3 regions of the Pseudomonas sp. NY15435 genome follow, and region 3 is predicted to be linked to each of the others. Evidence: predicted binding sites of a transcription regulator. Region 3 holds the regulator's gene; each other region holds the start of a gene.
What was found. Region 3 encodes LexA, which represses DNA repair genes until DNA is damaged. Its sites were predicted from a motif close to CTGTNTNNNNANACAG; they were not measured.
Positions count from the first base shown of each region.

Region 1: the regulator LexA is predicted to act here: its motif matches at 1,263-1,278, upstream of recN (DNA repair protein RecN).
Region 2: the regulator LexA is predicted to act here: its motif matches at 1,775-1,790, upstream of imuA (translesion DNA synthesis-associated protein ImuA).

Region 1 covers NZ_JBLUQA010000011.1:74,968-78,238, forward strand. The annotation lists gene dnaK (molecular chaperone DnaK) at 1-437, opposite strand, end outside; gene grpE (nucleotide exchange factor GrpE) at 528-1,091, opposite strand; gene recN (DNA repair protein RecN) at 1,302-2,978, shown strand; gene fur (ferric iron uptake transcriptional regulator) at 3,118-3,271, opposite strand, start outside.
Region 2 covers NZ_JBLUQA010000005.1:533,982-537,252, forward strand. The annotation lists gene ACNFH5_RS15315 (Y-family DNA polymerase) at 1-1,054, opposite strand, end outside; gene imuA (translesion DNA synthesis-associated protein ImuA) at 1,062-1,676, opposite strand; gene ACNFH5_RS15325 (NAD(P)/FAD-dependent oxidoreductase) at 1,948-3,243, opposite strand; gene ACNFH5_RS15330 (polyamine ABC transporter substrate-binding protein) at 3,258-3,271, opposite strand, start outside.
Region 3 covers NZ_JBLUQA010000003.1:50,035-53,305, reverse strand. The annotation lists gene ACNFH5_RS07465 (DUF6586 family protein) at 1-119, shown strand, start outside; gene ACNFH5_RS07460 (hypothetical protein) at 227-466, shown strand; gene sulA (SOS-induced cell division inhibitor SulA) at 511-984, opposite strand; gene lexA (transcriptional repressor LexA) at 997-1,611, opposite strand; gene ACNFH5_RS07445 (TetR family transcriptional regulator) at 1,878-2,594, shown strand; gene ACNFH5_RS07440 (L,D-transpeptidase family protein) at 2,651-3,175, shown strand; gene nagZ (beta-N-acetylhexosaminidase) at 3,187-3,271, shown strand, end outside.

The DNA.
Region 1 (3,271 bases), on a different contig from region 3:
AAGTAGGCCGGAACGGTGATGACTGCTTCGGTGACCGGCTCGCCCAGGTAATCCTCGGCGGTCTTCTTCATCTTTTTCAGGACTTCAGCGGAGACCTGCGGCGGAGCCATCTTCTGACCCTTGGCCTCGACCCAGGCGTCGCCATTGTCAGCCTTGACGATCTTGTACGGCACCATCTTGATGTCTTTCTGTACGACGTCTTCTTCGAAGCGACGGCCAATCAGGCGCTTCACGGCGTACAGGGTGTTGGTCGGGTTGGTCACGGCCTGGCGCTTGGCCGGCTGACCTACCAGGATTTCGCCGTCGTTGGCGTAGCCGATGATCGACGGGGTGGTACGAGCGCCTTCGGCGTTCTCGATGACCTTGACGTTACCGTTCTCCAGGATGGACACACAGGAGTTGGTGGTCCCCAGGTCGATACCAATGATTTTGCCCATATTTCACTCTCCAGAAATTAGATTCCGCGCTGACCCTGTTGCGGGTCTTTGGCTCGGTTGATTACCCAGATGGGGACCGGGTGGTGGATTTCAAGCCTTCTCGTCGATCGAAGGCGGAGTTTGTTCAGGTGCCTTGCTGACCACGACCATGGCCGGACGCAGCAGGCGACCGTTGAGCAGGTAACCCTTCTGGAACACCTTGACCACGCTACCCGGCTCGAGACGGATGCTCTCTTCCATGGCCATGGCCTGGTGGTGTTCGGGGTTGAACGGCTCGCCGTGCGGGTCGACCGGCTCGAGGTTGTAGCGCGCCAGCGTGTCGTGGAACATCTTCAGCGTCAGCTCGATGCCTTCGCGCATCGGCTTGATTGCTTCGTCTTCCGGGTTCGACATCTCCAGCGCGCGCTCGAGGGTATCGACGATCGGCAGCAGGTCGCCGGCGAATTTCTCCAGGGCGAACTTGTGCGCCTTCTCCACGTCCTGCTCGGCACGGCGGCGGACGTTCTGCAATTCAGCGACGGCACGCAGGCTTTGATCCTTCGCCGCGGCGACCTGTTCTTCCAGCTCCAGCACGCGGGCGTTCAGGTCCCCGGTAGCGCCGGTTTCCGGCTGCTCGTTGAACTGGGAATCCTGAGTCTGTTGTTCGTCAGACATGCCACTCTCCTAAAAAAGAAAATAAGCCTTTGAAAACAAAGCGAACCCAATGGTCCGCGGCTCTGCCGACTATATGGGGCGCCTTTTTTTGACTTCAAGGGCGGCAAGCTCAAGGCACCCACATCAAGCACCCCACAGACGACGAAGGAGAATTGCCAGCGGCCGAAAATACTGTATAAATAACCAGACATTTCTACGGAGCCGCCGCCCATGCTGGTTCACCTGTCTGTGCACAACTACGCCATCGTCGAGCACCTCGATCTCGAGCTCGCCGCCGGCATGACCGTGATCACCGGCGAGACGGGCGCCGGCAAGTCGATCATGCTCGACGCCCTCGGCCTCGCCCTCGGTGACCGCGCCGACAGCGGCGTGGTGCGCCCCGGCTCCGACAAGGCAGACATTCTCGCCAGCTTCGATGTCAGTGCGATTGCCGAAGCCCGCGACTGGCTCGCCGAGCGCGACCTGGAGCAGGACGGGCCGTGCATCCTGCGCCGAGTGATCACCGCCGAAGGCCGTTCGCGCGCCTACATCAACGGCTCACCCTGCCCGCTGGGCGACCTCAAGCACCTGGGCGAGTTGCTGATCGATATCCACAGCCAGCATGAGCATCAGTCGCTGCTCAAGGCCGATACCCACCGCCGCCTGCTCGACGAGTACGCCGGCAGTCAGGACCTGGCGCGCCAGGTGCATCTTGCCGCGCAGCGCTGGAAGCAGACCCGCCAGGAACTGGACCGCCTGTCGCGCAACGGCGAAGAGCAGCGCGCCCGCCACCAACTACTCAGTTATCAGCTGGAAGAGCTGGAAAACCTCGGCCTGGGCGACAACGAACTGGAGTCACTGGAGGCCGAGCACAAGACTCAGAGCAATGCCGGCAGCCTGATCGCCGCCTGCCGCCAAGTAGTCGAACTGTGCAGCGAGAGCGATGCCGGCAACGTGCTGTCGGCGCTGACCTCCAGCCTCAACCGCCTCACCGCTTTCCAGAGCCAGCCCGCCGCGCTGGGCGAAGCGGTGAACCTGCTGTCCAGCGCGCAAATCCAGGTGGAAGAGGCCATCGGCGAACTGAACCGCTTCGTCGACCACTTCGACGCCGACCCCCTGCGCCTTCAGCAACTGGAAGAGCGGATGGACACCATCTATAGCCTCGCGCGCAAACACCGCGTCCAGCCCCATGAACTACAGGATTTGCAGCAGCGTCTGCTGGACGAACTCGAAGCGCTGAACGCCGACGACGAAGCCGTCGACCGCCTGGGCGAGGAGCTCGCCGCCTACGCCCGCCATTACCAGGAGAAGGCCGCAGAGCTCAGCCAGCTTCGTCGCACCGCCGCACCGCAACTTGCCAAGGCCGTGGAAGTGGAGATGCAGCGACTGGGGATGCCGGGGGGCCGCTTCGCCATCGAACTGCGCGACGCCACTTCCGATGAGCCTCAGGTGAATGGTCTGGAACAGCTGGAGTTCCTCGTCAGCGCCAACCCCGGCCAACCACTGAAGGGCCTGGCCAAGGTTGCCTCGGGCGGCGAATTGTCGCGCATCAGCCTGGCGATCCAGGTGATCACCGCGCAGACCTCACGCACTCCCACGCTGGTCTTTGACGAAGTGGATGTTGGCATCGGCGGCCCCACCGCCGAAGTCGTCGGCCAACTGCTGCGCCGCCTGGGCGATCGCGGCCAGGTACTGACGGTCACCCATTTGCCGCAAGTCGCAGCACAGGGACACCAGCACCTGTTCGTCCACAAGGACCGCGACACCAGCGAAACCCGTACCGCCGTGGCCAACCTGAAGAAGTCCGAGCGCATCGAAGAAATCGCCCGCATGCTCGGCGGCGTCGACCTGACCAAGGAATCCCTGGCCCACGCTCGCAAGATGGTCGATTCCGCAGTCCAGAACTGACCTGTAGGAGCGAGCTCGCTCGCGAACTGCTTGGCCCTGAGGCAACCGGGAATTTTGTTCGCGAGCAGGCTCGCTCCTACATGGAAGCCCCAAACGAAAACGGCGACCCGAGGGTCGCCGCTTTTGCATCTGCGTACGCTTATTTCTTCTTGCGCACGTAGAGCACCAGATTGTGATCGACGAGCTCGAAGCCGCGCTCCTTGACGATCTCCTTCTGGCGTTTCTCGATTTCCGAGTCCATGAACTCGATGACTTCGCCGGTATCGACGCAGACCATGTGGTCATGGTGACCG
Region 2 (3,271 bases), on a different contig from region 3:
GCGATTGCTGCGGGCGGTCGTCGAACAGCTCACGGTGTTGCGGCACGAAGGGCGGCAGGTCGTCGGCGATGAGTCGCACGCTGTGAACCGCGGCGCGCAATTGCAGTTGTTCCAGACGACCCCGACTCAGTTCGAAGAGCATGGCCGCCTCGCGCTCGGCGCTGAGCAGGCCGACGGGCATCTGCGTGTCGCTGCCTTCGTGGTGTTCCAGATGGAGGATGAAGCGCTGCACGCCGCTGTCGCGCCCGGCGAGGAAGGCGGCGAGATCGGCGGTCAGGCGGCGCAGCGGGAACAGCAGTGCCTGGGTGGATTCCACGTCGAAGTTCAGTTCGATGCGCGATTCGAAGCGATCTGGCGGCCGGTAGAACTCCAGGGCCAACGGCCGTTGGCCGAGCAAGGTGTCGACCTGCCGCAGCACCTGTGGTGGGAAGCGCCGGGCCAGGCTTTCGCGGGGCAGGGCGAGCAGTTGCTGCAAGTTGCGCAGGCCCATGCGGCTCAGCGAGGTGGCGGCATCGCGCTCCAGGCCAAGGCGCTCCAGCGGCATCCTGCCCAGGTACGAGCGCAACTGGTCGTTGTCGTGGATGGCCAGGCCATCGTGGCCGTTGGCGAGGATGCGTGCGGCCGCCGGGTTGGGTGCGGCGGTGATGCGGTGGCGGAAGCCCAGCCCGTTCAGCTCCTCGCGCAGACGAGCTTCGAAGCGTGGCCAGGGGCCGAACAGCTGCAGGCTGGACTGCACCTCCAGCAGCAGCGCGCGCGGGTAATGCTGGCTGACCTGCGAGCTGAATCCGTAAGCCCAGGCGGCCAGCAGGTTCTGCCCGTGCTGCACTTCACGCAGGTCGTACTCGGCGGTTTCGAAATCGCGACTCAGTGCGTGGGCGGCGGTGAGCGACTGGCCAGGTTTGAGGCCCAGCGCCCGCGCCGCCGGGTTCACCGCCTGCAGCACACGGCGTTGGGTTGGCCCGGCGAGCAGTGCCAGGGCGGCGTCCGGCTCGGGACGACCACGGAGCACGCCGTCCATCGCCAGTTGCGGCAGGAGAATGCAGGCCCAGAGCATGCCGGCCTCAGTGCCAGGGCAGCGGAATAGGCCGCGCCGGCGCCAGGCCGCCACGGCACTTGAGTACGCGCAACTGCGCCGGGTTGGCGTCCAGCGCCAGGCGCAACGCGGCGGGCGACGGGTTGAGCGCTTCACGCTGCGAGCGGTAGGCGATAGCCAGGGTCTGCCCGGTTTCGGCGGCTACCTGCAGGCGACGCAGGGCGCGGTCGTCGGCCTGCTGCGGCCAGCACAGTACGGCGCCGCAGCTGCCCGAACGCAGACACTGTTCGGCGGCCCAGAGCGCATCACGGCCACTGGCCTGGACGATGGCGAGCTGGTTCAGAGCAACGCCGGCGGCCTGCCAGGCGGCCGGATAGGGCACATGGGGCGGTGCGACCAGCACGATGCGCTCGCCTGCTGCGCTGAGTCGCGCAAGGGTCGGCCAGACCAGTTGCAGTTCGCCGGTGCCTTCGGCAGCCAGGAGAATTTCACTGAGCGCCGCTTCCGGCCAGCCGCCGCTGGGCAGGGCTGCGTCCAGCGATGCATGACCGGTGGGCTGCTGGCTGGGTGGCAGCCCCTGGGGCTGGCCCTTCCAGACCTGGCGCTGGTGAAACAGGGTATCGAGTGCGACCACGCTACCCATCACGGCCTCCCGGCCGGCAAGCGGCGACAGTCATGCGCCCGGTGGCAGGGCCGGGGGAGGGGGATGGGGTGGCAGGGCATGGGATAGCTCGAATAATGCTGTATGGATATACAGTTTATCCGGTGGAAAGGCGCCGTCAATGGCGGTTGGTCTGGAGTCTTCTGTAAGAGCGGACTCCGTCCGCGATTATCCGATCCCACGGCCGAGATCGGCAGAGATCAAAGGAAAAGCCCCCGAATCGGGGGCTTTTCCTTTATAGCAGCGCGATTGATCAGCCAATCAGCTCGCGCACCCGATACCACGCCATGCCTAGCGCCAGCAGCGGCGAGCGCAGCAGCTTGCCGCCGGGGAAGGTCAGGTGGGGCACGGCGCTGAACAGGTCCAGCCCCTTGCTCTCGCCCTGGTGGATGGCCTCGGCGAGCAGCTTGGCCGACCAGTGCGTGACGTTCAGCCCGTGGCCGGAATAGCCCTGAGCGAAGTACACATTGGGATGCGACTTCAGCCGGCCGACCTGGGGGAAGCGGTTGGCGGTGATGCCGATCATGCCACCCCACTGGTAGTCGAGCTTCACCTGTTCCAGTTGCGGGAACACCTTGAGCACCTTCGGCCGCATGTAGGCGCCGATGTCCGCCGGGTCGCGCCCGGAGTAGTGACAGGCGCCGCCGAACAGCAGGCGGCGGTCGGCCGTCAGGCGGTAGTAGTCCAGTCCCACTTTCTGGTCGCACAGCGCCATATTCTGCGGGATCAGCTGTGCCGCCAGTTCCTCGGACAGCGGCTCGGTGGCCACCACGTAGCTGCCGGCGGGGAGCACCTTGCCGGTGAGCTTGGGTTCCAGCTCTTCCAGGTGCGCATTGCAGCCCAGCACCAGGGTCTTCGCCAGTACGCGGCCCTGCGCACAGTGCACGACAGCGGTCGCACCGTGCTCGATACGCAGCACCGGGCTCTGTTCGAAGATCTGCGCGCCGAAGGCCTTGGCCGCGCGGGCTTCGCCCTTCACCAGGTCGAGCGGGTGCAGGTGGCCCGAGCCCATGTCGACGTGTCCGCCGGCGTAGCAGTCGCTGGCGACCACTTCGCGCATGCGCTCCGGCGGCACCAGCCGGGTCTCGTGCGGGTAGTCCGAGGTGCTCAGCGACTCCTGCTCGCGGACCATGGCGGCGTATTGCGCCGGGGTATTGGCCAGCTCGCAGAAGCCCCAGCGCAGGTCGCACTCAATATCCAGCTCACGGATGCGTTCGGCGACCAGGGCCACCGAATCGACACCCGCCTGCTCTAGATACTGCACGCCTTCTTCGCCGACGTACTTGGCGAAGCCGCTGACGTCGTGGCCGATGCCACGGATCAGCTGCCCGCCATTGCGCCCGCTGGCGCCCCAGCCGATGCGCCGGGCTTCCAGCAGCACCACGGAGTGGCCACGCCGGGCCAGCTCCAGGGCTGCGTTCACGCCGGTGAAGCCGCCGCCGATCACGCAGACGTCCGCCCGCACATCCCCCGTGAGGGAAGGGTAATGCTGACGGTCGCGGGCGGTCGCGGCGTAATAGGACGCGGCGTGCTCCTCGGTGTGCTTCATGGGACTGTCTCGTTTCATTGGTTGAACT
Region 3 (3,271 bases):
AGGCGGTGAATGTCGACGACCAGCCTCCGGTCGAGCTGGGCAATGACGAGCTGGAAGCCTGGCGAAAATCCTTGAAGGATCTGGTGCTGCGCTTCCGCGCATCGCTCACCGAGCTCTGATCCCTGCCTCACGGCGTGCCGGCCTTCCGGTCGGTCCGCGCAAGCTTTGGCTAGGGTGTAGCGAATGTGGCTGTTACACTACGCGTTCTGCTGTGGAGAACGTCGCTATGCCAACCTCATTTCTGGAAATTGTCGAGCTGCCTGACGGGCGCATTGTGCTGCGTCGTGCGGACGAGGAGGAGGCGCTGGTGACCCTGGAGTTCTCTGCCGATGCCAAGGGCTTCCTGCAGGGCCAACACATCGAGATCGCCAAGGCGATGTTCAATGTCGGTGTACAGATGGCTGGTCGTCTCGCCGAAGGTGGCGACATGAGCATGGACGACGAAGGCCCTCGCGTCCTGCACTGAGTTCTTCCGCTTCGCCGCGTTCGCGGCGAAGCTTCTCGCTCCAATCAACCCAGACGAATATTCAGGCTCTGCGCCTGGCCGGCGACGGCAGCGCGGGACAGTTGCGTGCGCGCTTTCGCGCTGAGGTTCAGCCAGCTCACCACGGTGTGGCTGTTGCCCAGGCGCAGCGCTTCGCAGGCCAGCGCATGCGCTGCGGCCTGGTCGCGGGCCGGTAGCAGCAGGATGCCCTGGCGGTTCAGGCCGGCCTTGCGCAGCCAGTCCGGCGTCAGGCTGGACGGCGGGGCGATCAGGGTCAGCCAGCGCGAGTCACTTTCCTCGCTCAGTTCGCGGAGCATCGGCGCCAGTAACATCAGGCATTGGCCGGGGAGGCCGCGCAGGGCAATTTCGCTGAAGGCGCTTTCATCGGCGATGGGCTCTTCTTCCATCAGCTCTGGGAGCAGGGGAGCAGTACCGCTTGCCCAGAGTGCTTCCTGGAACAGCGGGAGTTGCGGCAGGTTCTGCGGCTGCGGGTACTGCATGGATGTCTCCTGTTAGCGACGGATCACGCCGACGCTCAAGCCTTCGATGACCAGTTCCTGTTCCTTGAGATCGACCTCGATGGGGGCGAACTCCGGGTTCTCGGCAAGCAGCCAGACCTTGCTGCCTTCGCGCTTGAAGCGCTTCACCGTTACCTCTTCACCCAGGCGGGCAACCACGATCTGGCCGTTACGCGCCTCGCGGGTGACATGCACGGCGAGCAGGTCGCCATCCATGATGCCGACGTCCTTCATGCTCTGGCCGCGCACACGCAGCAGATAGTCGGCCGGCGGGTTGAAGAAGGTGGGGTTGATCCGACAGGTGTCGTCGACGTTCTGCTCGGCGAGGATCGGCGCGCCAGCGGCGACGCGGCCGATGATCGGCAATTCGTCGTCGTTGGCGGCAGTCTTGGGCTCGAAGCCGGGGATGCGAATGCCACGGGAGGCGCCCGGGGTCATTTCGATGGCGCCTTTGCGGGCGAGGGCCTTCAGGTGCTCCTCGGCAGCATTGGGCGACTTGAAGCCGAGCTCCTGGGCGATTTCCGCGCGGGTGGGCGGGTAGCCGTTGGCTTCCAGGCAGCGTTTGATGAAGGCGAGGATCTCGGCTTGGCGCGGCGTGAGCTTCAGCATGTCCATACTCTGGCTTTTTATACAGTGCCTGGGATTATATACAGTGATGGCGGGCTGGCAATGCTTTTATTGGCCGCGGCTGTCAGTGGAACGTTCGTGCATGTAACCTTTGGTCTTTGGCAAGCGTCTTGCTGTCTTCTTATTTAGGATAAGTACGGTGTCTCGTCGCATTGCCATGATATTGGTAACAATCCATCGCACTTTGCTTGACAATACAAGACGCTGAAACGTATGTTTCAAACAAGTGTTTGTCAGGCGGAGTAGCCATGGCCCAGTCGGAAACCGTCGAACGCATCCTGGATGCTGCGGAACAGTTGTTCGCGGAGAAAGGCTTCGCCGAAACTTCTTTGCGTCTGATCACCAGCAAGGCGGGGGTGAACCTCGCGGCGGTGAACTATCACTTCGGCTCGAAGAAGGCGTTGATCCAGGCAGTCTTCTCGCGCTTCCTCGGCCCGTTCTGCGCCAGCCTTGAAAAGGAACTGGATCGCCGCCAGGCCAAGTCCGATGCGCCGCGCGCTACCCTGGAAGAGCTGCTGGAACTGCTCGTGGTCCAGGCCATGGCGGTGAAGCCTCGTAGCGGCAACGACCTGTCGATCTTCATGCGCCTGCTGGGTCTGGCCTTCAGCCAGAGCCAGGGCCATCTGCGCAAGTACCTCGAAGAGGTCTACGGCAAGGTGTTCCGCCGCTACATGCTGCTGGTGCATGAATCCGCGCCGCGCCTTCCGCCGCTGGAGCTGTTCTGGCGCGTGCACTTCATGCTGGGTACCGCCGTGTTCAGCATGTCCGGCATCAAGGCACTGCGCGCCATGGCCGAGAACGATTTCGGCGTGAACACTTCCATCGAGCAGGTGATGCGCCTGATGGTGCCGTTCCTTGCTGCCGGCATGCGTGCCGATAGCGGTGTGAGCGATCCGTCGCTGGCCGGTGCCCAGCTCAAGCCGCGCACCAAGTCGAGCGCCGCACAGGCTCCCGCCAAGGTCTGATCCGGGCCCGGCTTCGCGCTGGGCTGCGCCGGCCCGATCGGCTACAGTAGCCGGCCATGGCTGATCTTGATCTTCTCCATATCTCCCTTGCTGACCAGATGCTCTACGGCTTTGCCGCGGGGCGTCTTGTCGTGCGTGTTCCGGTATCCAGCGCCGCCAACGGCGCGGGAGAGCGCAACGGCTCCGGCCGCACGCCGCGCGGCTTGCACCAGGTCCGTGCACGTATTGGCGAGGGCTTGCCCAAAGATGCGGTCCTGAAGGGGCGACGCTGGACCGGCGAGACCTGGTCGGCCGAGCTTAACGAGGCCTTTCCCGGTCGCGACTGGATACTTACGCGCATCTTGTGGCTCAGTGGCTGCGAACCGGGGCGCAATCGGATGGGGGAGGTCGATACTTTCCGTCGCTACATCTACCTGCACGGCACGCCCGACTGCGAGCCCATGGGCATGCCGCTGTCCCACGGCTGTATCCGCCTGCGCAATGACGACCTGCTGGAACTCTTCCCGCGGGTGCCGCTCCATTGCCGGGTCAGAATCGAAGAGGCCGACTGTCCCGACTGGCAGGCGGCGCAACTGAATTGAAAGGAATGCACATGCAAGGCTCCCTGATGCTCGACATCGGCGGCACCTGGCTGACCGCCGAGGACCGTCAGATCCTGCGCCACCCGGAAGTCGGTG